DNA from 3 places in the Brevibacillus nigriterrae genome. Region 2 is predicted to be linked to each of the others. Evidence: riboswitches for the same ligand, from Rfam matches in the RefSeq annotation. Region 2 holds a riboswitch; each other region holds the start of a gene.
The links. Region 2 has a riboswitch for cobalamin ahead of cobJ (precorrin-3B C(17)-methyltransferase). Riboswitches for the same ligand answer to the same signal wherever they lie in the genome.
Positions count from the first base shown of each region.

Region 1: linked by a shared signal. The riboswitch ahead of ACPW7N_RS06210 (prenyltransferase/squalene oxidase repeat-containing protein) and the one ahead of cobJ (precorrin-3B C(17)-methyltransferase) in region 2 are both predicted to bind cobalamin.
Region 3: linked by a shared signal. The riboswitch ahead of ACPW7N_RS11245 (energy-coupling factor ABC transporter permease) and the one ahead of cobJ (precorrin-3B C(17)-methyltransferase) in region 2 are both predicted to bind cobalamin.

Region 1 covers NZ_JBNCMT010000006.1:66,166-71,951, forward strand. Annotated here, with positions in the region: gene ACPW7N_RS06205 (S-layer homology domain-containing protein) at 1-1,475, opposite strand, end outside; gene ACPW7N_RS06210 (prenyltransferase/squalene oxidase repeat-containing protein) at 1,489-2,814, opposite strand; cobalamin riboswitch at 2,992-3,176, opposite strand; gene ACPW7N_RS06215 (hypothetical protein) at 3,343-3,672, shown strand; gene ACPW7N_RS06220 (hypothetical protein) at 3,847-4,107, opposite strand; gene ACPW7N_RS06225 (DUF1385 domain-containing protein) at 4,121-4,759, opposite strand; gene yfkAB (radical SAM/CxCxxxxC motif protein YfkAB) at 4,841-5,786, shown strand, end outside.
Region 2 covers NZ_JBNCMT010000013.1:98,581-104,366, reverse strand. Annotated here, with positions in the region: gene ACPW7N_RS11915 (sirohydrochlorin chelatase) at 1-722, opposite strand, end outside; gene cobJ (precorrin-3B C(17)-methyltransferase) at 744-2,369, opposite strand; cobalamin riboswitch at 2,532-2,759, opposite strand; gene cbiB (adenosylcobinamide-phosphate synthase CbiB) at 2,767-3,726, opposite strand; gene ACPW7N_RS11900 (adenosylcobinamide amidohydrolase) at 3,851-4,561, opposite strand; gene ACPW7N_RS11895 (histidine phosphatase family protein) at 4,542-5,171, opposite strand; gene cobS (adenosylcobinamide-GDP ribazoletransferase) at 5,168-5,786, opposite strand, start outside.
Region 3 covers NZ_JBNCMT010000012.1:110,351-116,136, reverse strand. Annotated here, with positions in the region: gene ACPW7N_RS11270 (2-hydroxyglutaryl-CoA dehydratase) at 1-327, shown strand, start outside; gene ACPW7N_RS11265 (hypothetical protein) at 414-899, shown strand; gene ACPW7N_RS11260 (energy-coupling factor ABC transporter ATP-binding protein) at 995-1,843, opposite strand; gene cbiQ (cobalt ECF transporter T component CbiQ) at 1,848-2,633, opposite strand; gene ACPW7N_RS11250 (energy-coupling factor ABC transporter substrate-binding protein) at 2,620-2,928, opposite strand; gene ACPW7N_RS11245 (energy-coupling factor ABC transporter permease) at 2,930-3,670, opposite strand; cobalamin riboswitch at 3,847-4,043, opposite strand; gene ACPW7N_RS11240 (GNAT family N-acetyltransferase) at 4,083-5,225, opposite strand; gene ACPW7N_RS11235 (F390 synthetase-related protein) at 5,206-5,786, opposite strand, start outside.

The DNA.
Region 1 (5,786 bases), on a different contig from region 2:
TTTCGAGTATACATCGATGGAACAGTCAAATCGTCAATACTGCCTGTCAGTGCGGTGGATAAAGTAATCGTTGCAATATCTGGCTGGGACGCATCTACATGATAGCTCGCTGTTACGGGTACGGCAGGTTCGTCAAGTGAGCTTTGCCATTCTGCAAATTGCTTGGTTTGTTCGGCATCGCTGTACTGACGAATCGTATAAGAGATCGTTTCCTTGGAACGCAGCGGCTCATTCGCAGGTGTAATCTCAGCTCGCCAACCGTCCTTCGCCAAAACCACGGACACGTGAGATTCTCTCAGCCTCTCCCATGAATCAGGGTAAATGAACACCTTTGCTACCCTTGACTCGGAATTTACCGGAAACGGTACGAGAATCACTTGCTTCAAGTCTTTCAACAATGGTTTATACAATGTTGAGTTCTCAAGAAGCTCGTTTAGTTCCTCAAGCAGTTCTGACTGATCATCCATTAATTCCCTTGTTTTCAAAAGGGAAAGCTCCTGAATATCCGGCTCAAGCGGATTTACGATCCTGCTTTCCTTCACCTGCATTTTCCCTGCCTGTTCATATGCTGCTTGCAAAAACACTGCAACATCCGGTACAAATGCAGCTTGTTTTTCCAGCTCATAATTCGATAGATCGATAAGCAGATTGTGAACGATGGTGACGATCTCATCCACACTCTTCGCCTGAACTAGCTGGTTAATTGCTGAACTCACATAAGCTGAAGTTGTTGCCTGATAGGCGTTTGAGATAGAGTCTCCTGATGTTACATTTTGGGATTTGCCCATATCCGTCGTATATAGAATTTCGACATCATCACCGTCTCGAAGCATGTAACGATCGATCGACATTGGCGGACCTTTATCGTTCACTTTGTAAACCCAACCGCTTCCGGGACCTTTATCGAATTCAGCAAGTCCATCAATACTTAGCAGATACACATCTTGCCCGTCTTGCTCAGGATCTCTCACTTCATAATCGAAGTTCTTTTCTTCTGAAGCATAGCGCAAAAGCTGGAAAACAGATGACCCCTGACTGATTCGAAAACTGGTATTCTTTACAATTTCCTCGTCATCGTACCCTATGATTTTAAGTGATACACTGATTTTCTTACTTCCCGTGTCCTGTGGTTTTTTGATCTCAAAATGCTGGGAAACGGGAGTACCCGAGTAGAGAATGGCTTCCGCCGTTCCGTATGCTGTCCACTCGGGCAAATTGATTTCAAGCTGAAATTCTTTGCCCCCGCCGCCCACATCCTGAAAGTACAAAAGCTGTCCTTGTGCGTCCTTGACGAGCAGTGGTACCCAGGTCGGATCGGTCGGACTGGTATTCCCGTTCACCTGCAATTTGTTTTCGACTTGTTTGGCCTGTATGGCGGCAGTAGCTTCCTCCGCCATACCTGATCCTGATGAAGAAATCCAACTTGTGAGCAGGAGAACGGCAGATGTCAGCCAAATAAGCCATTTTTGTCTCATCGAAAGTCAGCTCCTATTTCACTGATGCAACGAAGGTAATGCTCTCCTTGGCTACCTCAGGTTTGTCAGCTAATCCGTACCAGTAGTTGATTTCTACGGTGTAGGTTCCGCTCGCAAGTGTAAATCCGGCAGTCAGGTTCTGTGCTGCTGATGAGTTTGATTCCACCATTGCTACATCGACAACGTCAGCACCCTTCATCACTTTGACCATAACGGCAACTGGCTTCTCTTCTTTGGCAATTCCTTCAACATTGACACGCATGAGCAACTGTTTTCCGTTTATGGAGAATGTGTTGCCTGCTTGTTTCACTTCTTTACCTGAAAGGAAGTTATCCAATCCGTCGTATACTTTCACTTGTTTGGACAAATCGACAACGGGCACATAGACCTTGAGTGCTGCTTTTTCTTTATCCGTCAATACCTGGAAGAGAGAGTTTCCTTCACGAACGGTTGCTAAGGCAATCAGAGCGTTTTCTGTTGTGAATGCATTCGATGAGCCTGGCTGCCATAGCGCCTGGAATCCACCGTCAGCCATTTGGTTAGCAAGCAGGAACTCTACACTTTTATTCCAAGGTTCTGCGAACACATCTTCACCGATTGTCGTTAACCCAATGAGTACCTGAATAGTAGAATCGAGACTTGCGCTGCCGTAGGAAATGAAGGACCCGTCATCTTGTTGTTCTTTTTCCAGCTTTTCAAGAATCGCTTTTTTCGCTTCCTCCACTCCGTCTTGATCTTCCAGTAAGGAAAGAGCATTTAGAGTGAATGCATCTTCGTCAATCAAATTGAAATCGTCATAACGTTCCAACAAGAACTGAGTTGCTTTCTTGCGGTCATATGGGTATTCGTACATTTCCAAGGCAAGTATGGACAAAACGTGGTTGAAAACGGTGTATGTATCATCGCCCATTTTTCCATTTTTCTCTTGAGAATCAGCGATGCGCTCCAACAGATTGATTCCATTAAAGTTCGTTGGATCGTATCCGTTATGGATCAACCCGATTGACAACTTCGCCAATGAACCAGCGTCTTTGATGTCTTTCGCTTTGCCTGCCCAAGTATCAATCGCTGTTTTGCCTGCTTTATCTTGCCATTTGCGTGTAGCCAGCTTCTCTCCCGCTGCACTGAGGCCGATGAGTTCCCAGTCAAACGTGTTGAAATCATATTTTCGGTTACTCTTGTAATAATATTTCACCGTTTTCTTCAAAGAACTGTTTACTCCGTTTTCGAGGTCAGATGTTGCCTGAACGGTTTGCATTTGGAAAACAGAAGTAAGCACCAGACTAAGAATGAGTAGCCAACTGAAACGATGTGTAAAAGAGCGGATAACTGCTTGCATAAGTCTTTTCCCCTTTCTCATTTCCATCTAACTGAATGTTTTGTACATTGCTTCTTCACAAGAAAAACCCCCAAACCAGAGGTCAGGGGGATTGTTATCGTGAGAGCAAAGCTTTCTAAAGCTGCTTGATCTTGCATCACTTGACACGATTTTTACCCCTTTTTTCCACACCGAAAAAGGCAGTACCTCGTTCTGGCAGGTCTCCTGACTTACACTTCATTCACCCTCATCCAGCCTTCCCAGGTTTCCCAGTGGCATCAAATAATAAGAGTGTCAGTGATTACAGTAGCGGGGGCTGTAGTGGAATTGCACCACTTTCCCTTTTCAACGTAAAAAACGTCACCAAAACAACACTGATTCAATTGTCCATTCAAATGCTATCACACCAGTAAGAGGGAGTACAAGAAAAATATGTTGAATTCAAGCATTGACAGAGCATATCACATAGGTGTAAATTACACATAAGAGCAATATTATACTATCTGCCGTTTTCACATGAATGGCAGAATAACCTAGGAGGTATCGGTAATGAGCCAAAACACAGTTGAAAATCAGGAGCAATTGTTGCAAGCAACTTTTCAAGTGTTCCAAGCCGCCAACGAAACCATCTTTAATACAGCATTGACTACTGCAGCATTCGTTAGCTTTTTGCAAGAACAAGCGCAATCACAGGCAAAAGACTTGCTGAACCAGTCAGAGGAAGCACGCAAAGCAAACATCGAAAAATTGGAAGCTTTCGTAAAAGAAACTCGTGAACTCCAAACAACCTTCCAAAAAAATGTGCAAGAACTTGTGAAATCTTCCTATACTACGTTTGCATCCGTGAACCCATTCTTTGCAATTGGCAAAGATAAATAATCGCTTGCACAAAAACGGTCATGACCGTTTTGTTGCCCGCAAGCGGTCACATCCACTTTTATGACAAGGTGCCTCAGCGTAACATCTGGCATTTACTTCGGTAAAAACGTCGAGACGTTTTTCACAGAAAAAAGAACACCGATGGCCCCTTTTGGAACCGTCGGTGTTCTTTTTTTACACCATTTGAACGATGATGGAAACAAAACCAACTGCACATAGGACAAAAAATACAGATGAAATCCAGTCCCTCTTTTCAGCGTAGAGCCAAACCCCTTGCAACAAGACGAACAGACCTAACGAAATCGTCGAAAATTTGCTCAGGATAGCTCCTCGTTGATGATCTGACACGTATTCGATCATGAGACCAAATATCTGAAAGATCAAAGCTAATCCAACCAACCCGATCATGACATAGATTAACTTATTCGTACCCATATCAATCGATCCCTTACTTTTGAATATGTTGAAACAGGCGGTACGAACGAATAGCCGTCTCCAGATGGATGCGTTCTGGTTCTTTTGTGGTTACATATTTCTGAAGAAAACCGGATATCACGAAAAACGGCTTCAAATAGGAACGAATATATCTTTCCCCGATCAATCCGGCGACCATTCCCCCCGCACCAATCAGTACACTCTCCCACAGCGGCAAGAACCAACAAACCGGCAGGAAGAAAACAAAGAAATAAGTAACATAATTGGTCGAACATCCGCTGTTCACAATAGACGCTTGACGGATTTCGTTCCAGTGTTCCAGCTTCTTTTCTCCCTGATAACTAAAAACTTTATGCTCCGCACCGTGGAACTGCTTCAGTTGCTTCGGAAAAACAAAATGATAGCCTACCCCATAAATGATCAGCCACAGAGGGTCTATGTTAAAAAACAAGATGGAAAGCACGAGACAAATATGAAATAACTGATAGTACCACGGGATGGCAAAGATGATTCTCCACCACATTTTGAACAAGGTACGAAAGGTAATGGGCTCTGCCCAGCTATGGATTACCCCACCCCTCACTTCGGCACAAGCCAGGACTTTTCGATTATGAAAAAGAACGCCACGGCCAAAAGAGATTCCTGTAATCATAATTTCATATTCTCCTTCTCCGTTTTCCCCGATATAATGGTAAAGTATTTTATGATTGTCTGTAATAGGGAGGTTTTTCAATTGACTCGTTATGCACCATCCAAACCACTAACCCCGGCGTATGACCCATGGGATCCGTTATATCAGGCAAAGCCTCCTCACTATAAATTGACAAGTGTTGAGTTTACCGTAACGAATATGTGTAATTTACGCTGTGAACACTGTGCCGTTGGTGAAACGCTCAGTGCCAAAGATGATGAACAATTACCAATTGAGCTACTCTTACATCGGCTTGACGAAGCAGAAGATCTGCATACCATCAGTATAACAGGCGGGGAACCGATGTTTAGTGAACGAAACGTGAATGAAACCATTCTCCCCCTCTTGCAATATGCTGCCAAACGGGGACTTCGTTCGCAGATCAACTCCAACATGACCATGCCGTACAGCCGATATGAGACTATTTTGCCTTACATAGATGTTATGCACATCTCGATGAACTGGAAGACAGCCGAAGAGTTCTTATCAATAGTGTACGCAAAAACACCACACGCAGTTTCGCTTGGACAGGCTGAAATCCTTTTCCAAAATATGCTGGAAAATACGCGAAAGCTGGCTGAAGCAGGCGTATTTGTCTCCGCAGAAACAATGATCAACATTCGTACATTGCCACACTTGAAAGAAATTCATGAGCTCGTCCGTGAACTGGGCTGTAAACGACATGAGGTTCATCCGATGTACGCGAGCGATTTCGCAAGGGATATGGAATTATTATCACTGGATCAATTGCGTTCGTCTATCCATCATATGTTGGATGTTCGTGATGAAGACATGTGGATGCTGTTCGGCACACTGCCATTCTATGCATGCAGTGAACGCCAAGATGATCAGGAGCTTCTGAAGCGACTCCGTCAGGCCAAGAATGTATCCTTGCGTAATGATCCTGACGGTCGTACCCGCCTGAATATCAATGTGTTTACAGGGGATGTGATTGTGACCGACTTCGGTGACGTTGCACCACTCGGAA
Region 2 (5,786 bases):
AACAAATGGTGATCGCCGAAGTAGTGCCCCAGAGCGAATGTGATGTCAGGGAATCGCTCACGGGATTGTACGGTGTAGAGCTCAAGTCTCTTGATCAAAACTCCTGTGAAGAGCAGGTACGGGAGAATGACTACATGTTTGGCTCCTAACTTCAAACAACGTTCCACTCCTTCGTCAAAGGAAGGGGAGGTAACCCCCATAAAGGCAGTTTCTACAATTTTGGCTTTTCGTTGTTCCCAGAACAGACGAGACATTTTGTAAATTTCACTGTTGGCATCTGCATCACTGCTGCCTCTGCCAACGATCAGCACTGCCGTTTCTTCAGCGAGAGTTGAATCGGTTCCATCCACACGCCACTCTTCCACTGCTTCCTCAAATCGCTCAGCAAGCAATCGGACAATCTGATGATCAATTCCCACAGGTCTGGCGTAGGTGATCGAAATATGCGGGTGCTTCTCCTTGCAATGATCGATTTCTGCCGGAATGTGCAACTTGGCATGACCTGCGGCAAACAGCATCAACGGAACGACCACGATGTGGGTGGCTCCCCGCTTGATACATGTATCCAATCCTTGTTGCACAGTTGGATTTTCAAATTCCAAAAAGCAAGTCTCAATGATCGGAACTTCAATCTCTGGAGCGATTTTCTGTATGAATTGCCGTACCTCTTCGTTTCCTTCCCAATCCTTGCTGCCGTGTCCTACGAACAGTACTGCGTTCATCATTACTCCTCCTTTTTTTCTTTATTCTCCACACGCAGACTCATCTACCAACACCGTAGCGCCTTCCTGATAGATAAAGCCGTTGATTACTCCTTTGCGTTTAAAGAATTTATGGAAACGTTCATTAGGAAAAGCCTCCTGTTTGAACTTTGCTACGATTTGTTCCATGACGAAAATAATCTCACTCGGGTCAATGCCTTCTGCAACAGGAACCCCTGCATGGGCGTTGCGGCCTACTGTTTTGGCTCCCAGGAACAAGTCGAATTTGCCTGCTCGATAAACCAGCCCGATATCCTCGTTGACGGCACTGTAGCAGGTCATCCCACAACCATTTATCCCAATTCTCAATTCCTTGGGCATCTCCAAGCCGCCTAATCGCTCTTGCAAGGCTTCCGCATAAGGAATTCCCTCTGGTTTTTCTCCATTGCAGAAATCGCACGCCTTGATTTGTACGACGTCTCCGACTGGCATGACGAGCAGACCTGCTTGCTTCAATCGATTGGTTATCTCGTCAGGTTGGCTGGTTGGAATCCGCAAAATAATCTGGTGATGTGGTGTGTACTCAATCTCGCCTGTGTCTCCTGCAACCTCAGCAATGGCAACCAACTGAGCCGGGCTCAACTTTTTGCTTACCACTCCGGGGCTGACGGCGCATTCGAAGATCATTTGCTGCTGAAAGGGCGAATTTGAGGCAACCGCCACCGAAGAAGCACTTGCCGTCTCTTGTGTACCTTTGACAGCCTGCACGGCGTCCATTGCCCACTCAAATGGGGTACGTGATGTCGATACAGTCTCCACCACCGTATCTATTGGTGATACCGCATCCAACGCCCACGGTTCATTCTCTTTGCGAAGCCGCTGATGCAAAGCGAGTGGCTGCTCATCCTTGGTCAACGTATACTTGCGCTGATATCCCCGAGGCGTGATCATTTTGCCGTCATACATAAACGTTGACGAGTTCCCGACAATCACCGTCGAGAGCATCCCGATCTCGCAATCCAGCATGTGTTCCAGCGTTGTTATTTCGATTTTTTGTCGATCCCGATAGGCGCTCTTCACAAGGCCAACCGGTGTATCTGGCGATCGATATTGACTGATGATTCGCTTCGCTTCCTCGATCTGTCTTGTACGCTTCCCGCTTTTCGGGTTGTACAAGGCAATCACGAAATCAGCCGATGCAGCAGCATCAATTCGTTTGGCAATCAACTCCCACGGTGTCAAATGATCACTTAAGCTGATCGTGCAGGCATCGTGCATCGTAGGCGCTCCAAGCAGGGCAGCACACGAATTGATCGCAGAGATGCCTGGAATGACTTCAACCTTGACCCCTTCCGCTTCCCTCCAGCCTTTTTCCACCAAGACTTCATAAATGAGTCCAGCCATACCATACACGCCAGCATCTCCACTGGAAATGACAGCTACGGTATGACCCAACTCTGCCTGTCGGACCGCTTCCCGTGCGCGTGCCACTTCCTCGGTCATGCCTGTACTGAGAACTTCCTGTGTCGTCAACAAATCCTTGATCAGATCAACGTAGGTGTTGTAGCCAATAATGATGTTGCTCTCTTCGATGGCTTCTTTTGCCCGCTTCGTAATGTGATCTTCACTCCCCGGACCAAACCCGATAACCAATAATTTTCCACTCATCTTGTTACTCTCCGCCTTTCGTCCCCTGTGTCGCTACCTCTTCAAGAAAATATAAAAAGGCATTTCCAACCCACAATTGATGGTTAGAAATGCCTGAAGTCTTTTACTCTCGCAAGGTAAAAATTCCTCTCATTCTAAACACCCCCTATATCCACGTAGGTTCTGATGTTGATAAAAAAGGCAGGTCTCCTGACTAAGGGCTCTCTTCAAACACCTTCCCAGACATAAAGCTTCCAGTGGTTTCTTTCGTTTGAAGACTGCTTGCTTCACTTAGAGCAAGCACCCATCACAGTGGCGGGACCGTCCCGGATTTGCACCGGACTTCCCTTTTAAGCTGGTCATTTGCACCTACAAACAGGCAGCACCTGACAAGCACCTTTTTCTTTAAAATATTCAGTTAGATAGAGTTTCTGAACAGCATGGCACAGATAAAAAATGCAACTGCCAGAATCGAAACCAGTTTCATCAGCTCAACGGTCACACCTATATCATTTACCTGCAAGCTGCGATGAGGATCGCCCATCTGCGCTCGAAAGGAAGCGACTCCCTTGTAGTAGTTCAGGCCACCTAATTGGATTCCCAACGCACCTGCTACACCTGCCTCAGGAATTCCGCTATTTGGACTGGGATGCAGCTTGGCATCTCGCAAAATCATGCTCCAGCAAGCTCGCCAGTTTAATCTCTTGATCCCGCATGCCAGTACGAGCAACAGTCCTGTGATCCGTGCGGGCAGGTAATTCAGCAGATCATCCAATCGTGCAGATGCCCATCCGAGATACAGATAGCGATCATTTTTGTAACCCACCATGGAATCCAGCGTATTGGTTGCCCGATAGAGAAAGGCGAGCGGTGCCCCTCCGATTGCGGCAAAGAATAGCGGCGAGATGATTGCATCGACGATATTTTCAGCCACCGTTTCTACGGCACCCCGGCAAATCTCCGGCTCATCAAGCTGCTCCGTATCTCTGCCGACCACCATGGACAATGATTGTCTCGCCTTCTCCCGATCGTTGTTGACAAGGTGATGATAGATTTGCAATCCAGCCTCAGCCAATCCTTTGGTAGCAAGCGTAGTAGAGATAAGCCAAATCTCCAGCGCTGTCCCAAGCCACGGATGAATCCGGGAGACTCCTTCTAGCAACAACCAGATGACAGCACAACTGCCTCCTGCAATGACGAGTGGAAAAAGCAATCCTGCCCATCGTAGCGAACGGTCGGAATGGGCAAAGGAACGAATCCACTTTTCCAGCATGGTTATTCCATACCCGATCCAAACAACGGGATGTGGGAGCGAGCGAGGATCACCAACGATTCGATCCACGATATAAGCGGCAAGCAGAATACCAGCTTCTTTCATCTTTTCCCCCACGTTACAAGGTTATTTTCGGGCTACACAAAATAGTCATGGACTGTTTTAGTAAAAAACGTCTCGACGTTTTTTATAAATAGGGACATGCTCGCTTGCGGGCTACACAAAATAGTCATGGACTGTTTTGTGTCACAACGGCTTCATAGACGGACTTGTACACCAATCTGCCTATGGCATAGCCAATTGTGGTAGCAGTTCCGGCAAAGGCATGAAATCCTTGATCCAGCCCATGCGGTTGTGAAGCTAGCACGATGGCATCACTAGTTGTTCCTGTTGCAATTCCGCCTTTGCGGTCAACAATCTGTAAATCTTGCAGTGCGGCACATTTTGCCTCAGTTGCCGTCATGATGCCATTCACCATTGCCGCTGGTGTCAATGTGGCATCAATGAATACAAAAACATTGATAGTACCCGCTTGATAGGCTGAAAAAGTTTCTCTCTTCAGTCCGGCACGTGCACTATTCCCCGTACCTGCTGTGGCACAAGCGATCATTCGGAAATGGTCGCCTTCCTTGGCGTGGAAGGAAGCATGAGAAAGCTTGGCGGCAGTAAGCAATCCAACACTCTTTTCTACTGGATACCCTCGCCCGTCTATAAACTCTTTCATCATTTCCATTGGATCATCACAGTTGAAATCCAGTGGAACACTCCCGTTGATAAAGTGGGTGGCTTCACAGGTTCCACCTCTCCAAAGAGCACTGCTGACCGTGTTCATTGCTCTTTCACTTTGCATCACAAGATGATCTTCCTTGGAAAAAAACTGAAGTTCCGGCCAAATCACTGAACGCCAGCTTTCGTTTCCGTTACGAAATGGTTGAGTCATCTGTAGGTTCGTTCCTCCCTTCAAGTAGAGAAACGCATAACCATCCATCTCCGTTCTGCTCTACAGCCATCGCCTGACCGTGCCTCAATCCAGCTACTTGCCAGAAACGGGAGTGATCTTTCTCCATCCATTTACTCTGAAACCAGCGAATGACGCCGCCATGGCTAACAATCAAAATCGTAGCATCATTCGGACAGATCGTAAGTAACCAATTCAACCATTGATCGATTCGCTCCCCAAACTGAGCCAAAGTCTCTCCGTCCGGCGGTGCATGATCAAACGGATTATCGTACCATTTGTTTGCCGCTTCCGGGTTTTCTTGCATAATTTCATCGTATGTATTACCTTCCCACTCGCCGAACGATATTTCTCTCAGTGAAGCAGTGATTTTGGGCTTAATCTCCCATGTTCTCTTCAAAACCTCTGATGTCTCGACACACCGCCTCAGGTCACTGGTGAAAAGAGCAGTTGGCGATTCATCGGCAAGCAGCCTTCTCAACTGGTTGATTTGTCGTACGCCTGTCTCATTCAAGGAAGGATCCAGATGGCCAACATATCTCCCCGCCCGATTGGCGTCTGTTTCACCATGTCGCACCCAAATCAGTCTCACACAAACCATCTCCCTGTGCCAACAATACTGAGCAAGGCAATCGTTTCACACCATTCAATACAAGCACCATAACAATCGCCCGTGAGTCCGCCCAATTTGCGAGCAATGTGAGAGCAAAGCCAAAATCCACCAATCGCCGTTATTGCAATTACCAGTAATGCCTGAGCACCGCCAATCAACCATCCGAGGATGACTGTCAGCAGTACGCCTAAGAACAAATACTTCCCTTGCAGCCCGCCTCGCATCCCACTTCCTAGGCCAGCTTTTGAGGCATACGGCCAGATCTGAATGGCGAACAGTACAAACGTACGAGCACAAACGGGAATGAGGATCAACCACATGCCATGATAGATTCCCTGAAGCTCATAAAGGGCGGAACCTTTTACCATCAAGAGCATCAGTACGGCCAGAACTCCCATCGCCCCGACACGGCTGTCCTTCATAATTTCGAGCATTTTATCTCGCTCTCGATTGCTGCCTAACCCGTCAGCAAGATCCATCCACCCGTCCAGATGGAGGCCCCCCGTAATATAGATCCAGAATACGAGCGTGAGCACCGTGGACAACTGAGAGGAAAACCACATTTCTGTCAATGTGTGAATCCCCATCAACAAA
Region 3 (5,786 bases), on a different contig from region 2:
CCGTCTTCTGGTGTCTCTGATGGCGTTCAAACATTGATCACTGAGAAATACCCCGATGCTATCTTCCTCCCGATTGAAACAACTGGAGATGGAGCGATCAACGTTTACAGTCGCATACAAATGATGTTGTTTAAAGCAAAACAGGCTGCGCAAAAGGAATTTGACGAAGCTGTTGCAAGAAAAGCATTTACGGCTGAGCAGCTACGTAGCTTATCAAACTGCTCGAAATTTACTCATCCGTTTCGAACAACCCGTCATTTCGTTGCTTGTAGAGCGGCGAATCTGGTATATGACACAAGAATACGTGAAATGACCCCTTTTCAATAAAGGGGCTTTATAATATGACTATATGGATAAAATAATAATTACCAGTAAAGAGTAATAATGCAAACTGTACAAAAAGGGTGGGTCGAATGCTGAGCAAAATTACATTGTGGACGGTATTGATCGCTCCATGGTTTACATTATTTTTATTGAAAAGGGTAGATATTAAACGATTTATGCCTGCGGCTATTTTGGCTTCTTTTCTAATGGTCCTTTATAACCTGGTTGCTTACAATCTAAATCATTGGATAATTAAAGTATCCATTTTACCTTGGTTGAAACCTGCTTTTGGTTCAGGTGTACTAGGTGGTTTTTTAATTGTAACGATATGGATTTTTTATTTTACATATGGACGATTTTGGTTTTATTTGCTGACTAATATCGTATTGGACTTTATGTTCGCAGTTTATCCTATTCATTATTTATTTCAGGAAAAATTGGGGATTTATCAATTGGTTACCATTACTCCGTGGGGTCGTTTCGGTATTTTCGTCACAATATCCATTGTTATTTATGTCTATCAATCATGGCTAGAGGAAGTTTTCAAGCCGGAATTAAAACGAACAAGAAATTGATACCCTGTAAAGCAGTAAAAACTGTTGAGAAAATTTCCTCAACAGTTTTTTACTTTCTCAACAATTCCTTTACCTTTGGTTCAAGCAAAGGAAATCTACCTCTCTTTTTGTTTTGCAGCAATAAATTGATATAGCTCATCTCTGCTTTTCGGTGCGGCTGTTCCAGAATCAACGAGATGTTTACCCAACAGAAACTGAAAGGTTTCGAGTATCCACGGTTTTTCCAGATGAGCCTTATGTAGCCAATCCTCTTGTTCAAACACCTGCGCAGGCTCACCCTGACCCAAAATTTCACCATCGTGCATGACAATGATCTCATCGGCCCACTGATAGGCAAGATTGACGTCATGGGTTGACAGGATAATGGTCTTGTTTTGTTGGTGGATATGATCGAGCACTTGCATGATCTGCCTTGAAAAATAGGAATCCAGCCCAGCAGTCGGCTCATCGAGAATGATGACTTCCGGTTCCATCGCAAGGACTCCTGCAATCGCTACACGCTTTTTTTGACCGATGCTTAAAAAATGAGTGGGTTTATCTTTTAAAGGCGTTGTTTCTGTCAGTTCCATTGCCCATTCGACTTTTCGCAGAACGTCTTCCCTGGATAGCCCTAAGTTTTGCGGGCCAAAGGAAATGTCCTCCAGCACACTGGCTGAAAACAACTGGGCATCCGGGTCCTGAAAAACAATGCCTACCTGTTTGCGCAACGAGCGAAGCGAATCCCGGCTATACGTAATGTCTTTTCCCAGAAAACGGATCGTTCCGCTTGTTGGTCGGAGGATGCCATTCAAGTGCAAAAACAGCGTCGATTTGCCTGCGCCATTGTTGCCCAAGAGTGCGATTTTTTTCCCTTGCTGGATGCTAAGTGTAATGTTTTTCAGAGCCAATGTGTTATCGATATAAGTATGGGTTATTTGCTCGATGTCAAAAAGAAGCGGCTTCATTTTTTCAATATCCTCCAAATTGCCAATATACCGTAAGCATGGCAGTGAATATCCCTGCGATTAAAAACCAGTTCAAAAAAGAGACAGGATACGTTTGTTCTACCAGTACAATATCATTCTCGTAGCAGCGGGAGTCCATCGCAATGGATAGCTGACTGGATCGATGGAATGATTTCAAAAACAAGGTGGCGACAAGCTGACCAAGTGACTTGAGGCTTTGTCGAATGGTGATGTAACCCAAGCGGGACGTCTGTGCCTGATGGATCATGGCTGCTGTCTCCAGGAAAACAAAGATAAAGCGATAGGTTAATGCGATCAGGTCAAGCAGCAGGGGGGGCAGTCTCAGTTTGCGCAGAAGCCCCAGCATGACGGTAATCGGTGTGGTCAGGATGAGAAAGTACAGACAACTGATACCCCCCAGTACACGAAAGATTAGGTTCACAACCTGCTCCATACTCGACTTGCTAATAAAAATCTGCCAATTCCACACATGCACATTCCAAATCGGGTGAACGATCGCTGCCTGTCCATCGGTGACTGAAAAAAGCAGGGTAATCACACCTGAAAGCAAGAAAAATACAGGTGCCAACAGAAGTTTTCCATAATAGGAAGAGGGAATACGTGCTGCCCAGACAACAAAAGTACTCATTACAAGAAACGTGATGAGTGAAACCAAGGGGTCCTTCGCAATCAGTGAAAAGAGAAGCAGACCAAGCGAAAGGGTCGCCTTTTCGACTGGGTGAACATGTCGTAACCGATTGAAATAAGCATACTTATCAATCAGCAGCATGATACACCTTTTCTTCCTGCTGCTCGTCTCGCTTGCTCTTTCCCCTCATGAAACCGATATAATAACCAATGAAACCTGCCCCAATCGCTGCCTGCAGAGCAAAAAGTAAGCTCTCAATTTCGGCACTAGGAGGTTCCCAAACGCTGGTAAACCAAGGCTCATAGTCAGGAGAGATTTCCTGGATGGCAGCTTCGGCCTGACCATCGGCTCCGCTAAACTCTGCCCCTTGCTGGATAAAAAGCGGAACGACGGCGAGGAAAACCACTACAAGCAGTAGCAACGTGTTCTTTTTCATGTTAGCGTGCCTCCTTGGTCAAGATTTGCAGCATCTTTAATTCTCTGAAATTATATTTGGTCAGGATGTTCATCACGATGACGGTCAATAGTCCTTCACTAATCGCCAACGGAATTTGGGTCAGAGCAAAAATACCTGAAAACTTGGCAAAGGAAGCGAATACGCCACCGACCTCAGAAGGAAAGGACAACGCAAGCTGGATCGATGTCATGAGATAGGTACCGAGATCCCCTAACGTAGCTGCCAAAAATACAGCCACGGAAAATGATAAACCCGCCTTTGTAGAAGCTTTATAGACAAAATAGGCAAGGAAGGGACCGACGACCGCCATGGAAAAGGCATTGGCACCTAACGTCGTTAAACCACCATGAGCTAACAGTAACGATTGAAACAGGAGAACGATAAATCCGACGACGCTCATTGCTGTCGGGCCAAACAAAACGGTGCCAAGCCCAACTCCGGTAGGATGCGAGCAACTGCCGGTCACAGAAGGAATCTTTAAGGCGGATAATACAAAGGCAAATGCACCGGATAGGCCCAGCATCATTTTGATTTCAGGATGTTGCTTTACTTTCTTCTGAATGGAGTACAGGCCCACGAGTAAAAAAGGAATGGTCACAGCCCACCAGAATAATGACCATCGGACGGGCAGGAAACCTTCCATGATGTGCATTGCGTATGCTTGCTCTGGAATACATAGGAACATAAACAAGAAAAAGACGCTCATTTTCAACTGTTTCATCAGTATCACTCCCACTTTACTAAATGTACGACTAACAAAAATAAAAAAGCACTTCTTTCCATTTGGAAAAGAAGTGCGTTACTACGACATGATATATCGCTTGATGGTTTCGGGGCTTGCCCTGTTATTCATTCTCGCCATCATCGTAAACACCTCCCTAACTCCCGTAGGTTTTGCAGTGTTTGTTCTCTATGGCAGGTCTCCTGACTTAGCTTCAACCATCTGTTTCGCCTTCCCAGTCTTGGAACCAGTGGCATTAGAAACAGATGTCAGCATCACAGTGGCGGGTCCGTGTCGGATTTGTACCGAACTTCCCTATTAAGCCGTTTGATCGAGATGTCAATCAAACAGCACCATAAAGCAACAATATTTGGTTGTTTTCATCAATTCTACTACATTGTTGGTAAAAATACTATCTCGAATACTTCTGCACCAGCGGCTTCGCCACTTTTTCAAGCAGAGATTTCAACAAGCGCCACGGGAGCTTTCGAACCCAGGGCAGATGATTGAGATAAACGGCATTATACTCAAAGCTCTCGAGTGCGCCCCGGGACTTTTTAAACTCGGCTGCGCCCGAGCTTGCATGCAAAAGATAGCCGTATTTCCTTGCATCGTACAGCAAAAGCAGGGAGATCATTCGATACAGCCCCCACTCTTTAGGGAGGCGTGTATCATAACCAAACAAAGGGGTAGTCATTACCCCGTCACGATGGAAATATCCGAGGATGGCATCTACATGGCCATCCTTTTTTAATAGCTTCATCTGGAGCAATCGCTCTTTGTGAGCCAGATGAAAGAATTCATCGGTAAACTGCGGGTTGTTGGGCGAGTACTTCTCCAGATACAACGCATTGTAATTATCGAGAATTCTTTGCATATCGTCTGCCAGAATTTCACCGTGTTCAACGACTTGGTAGGGGGTATGCGCCAGTATCTTTTCGTCTTTTCCCAAGTTGTAGCGTGCCCTTGAATTGATCCTTTGAGAAGTGTCCATTAGAAAGATTTGGCGACTTATCAGCATGTGAAAGCCCATCTGAGTGAGAGACTCAAACAGCGATTGATTCCGGTAGTCCTCGACAGAGCGAAAGATGATGGCATGGTCGGGGAACTTTTTTAAGAGAAACGCTTTGATTTGCGCCAGCTGCTCCCGCTTGATGTACGGGTAGAGATTTGTTGAGACCATCCAGTTGTTGACGATGACGACCTTGTTGATTGAAAGCAAGCGAAGCAACGAGCCAAAACCCGACAGAAAGCCGCCTAGTATTGATTCCAGCAGCGGATTTTTGATTAGATACAATTCCTCTTTGGTATAGGTAATGTACTGATCAAAAGGTGAAACGACATACGAGTTTCCATATTCAGCATCATTTACCGTGACTGGCAGAACCAACTCATCGACTGTTAGGATACCAACCCTAGTGTTTACATTGGCAATGTATTTCGCTGTTCCATTCTCGATGAACGGAGTCAGGAATTTTCGAGCGTACTGCTGGTTCTCGCTTTCTCCCCATTCGCACTCATGCAAATTCTTTTGATCATACCACCTGATCGTCATTGATTGGAAACCTTCTTTCCACCCGGCGTAGCTTTTTATCTGTTGGAACATGGTTATATGGATTGAAGCGAATGGTCGGGATTGCCGTTCCCAGTTCTGTGCACATAGATTCTATCGATGCTCTCACGAGGCTTTCCACCTGTTCTGGTGCATCCAGGTAGATCGTCATCTCCAGTGGGGAGTCCTGAACTACGATGTATTGTTCAAGCAATGAAGATGAGGCAATCACAGCTCTTCGGATAAAATCAGGGAAGACGGGGATGAGTCTCTCTCTCACCTTGCTGGAAGGCAAGTAAAACAGGTCATCACACCTGCCCTCAATGGCTTCTATCGCCGTAAAAAGGGAACCGCATGGACAAGCAGATTTCTTTTCAACCAGAATGTCGTTCAACCGATAACGGATGATCGGTTGGGCTTTGCGAGAAAAATCGGTAATAATCGGTGAGAATCTGCTTTTGGATTCATCGAGATAGTCTTTTTGAATGACAACCAAATCTTCGTTTACATGCAGTGTTCCGTATGCACAGGTAGTAGCCAAAAAGCCTTCTGTACACTGATACA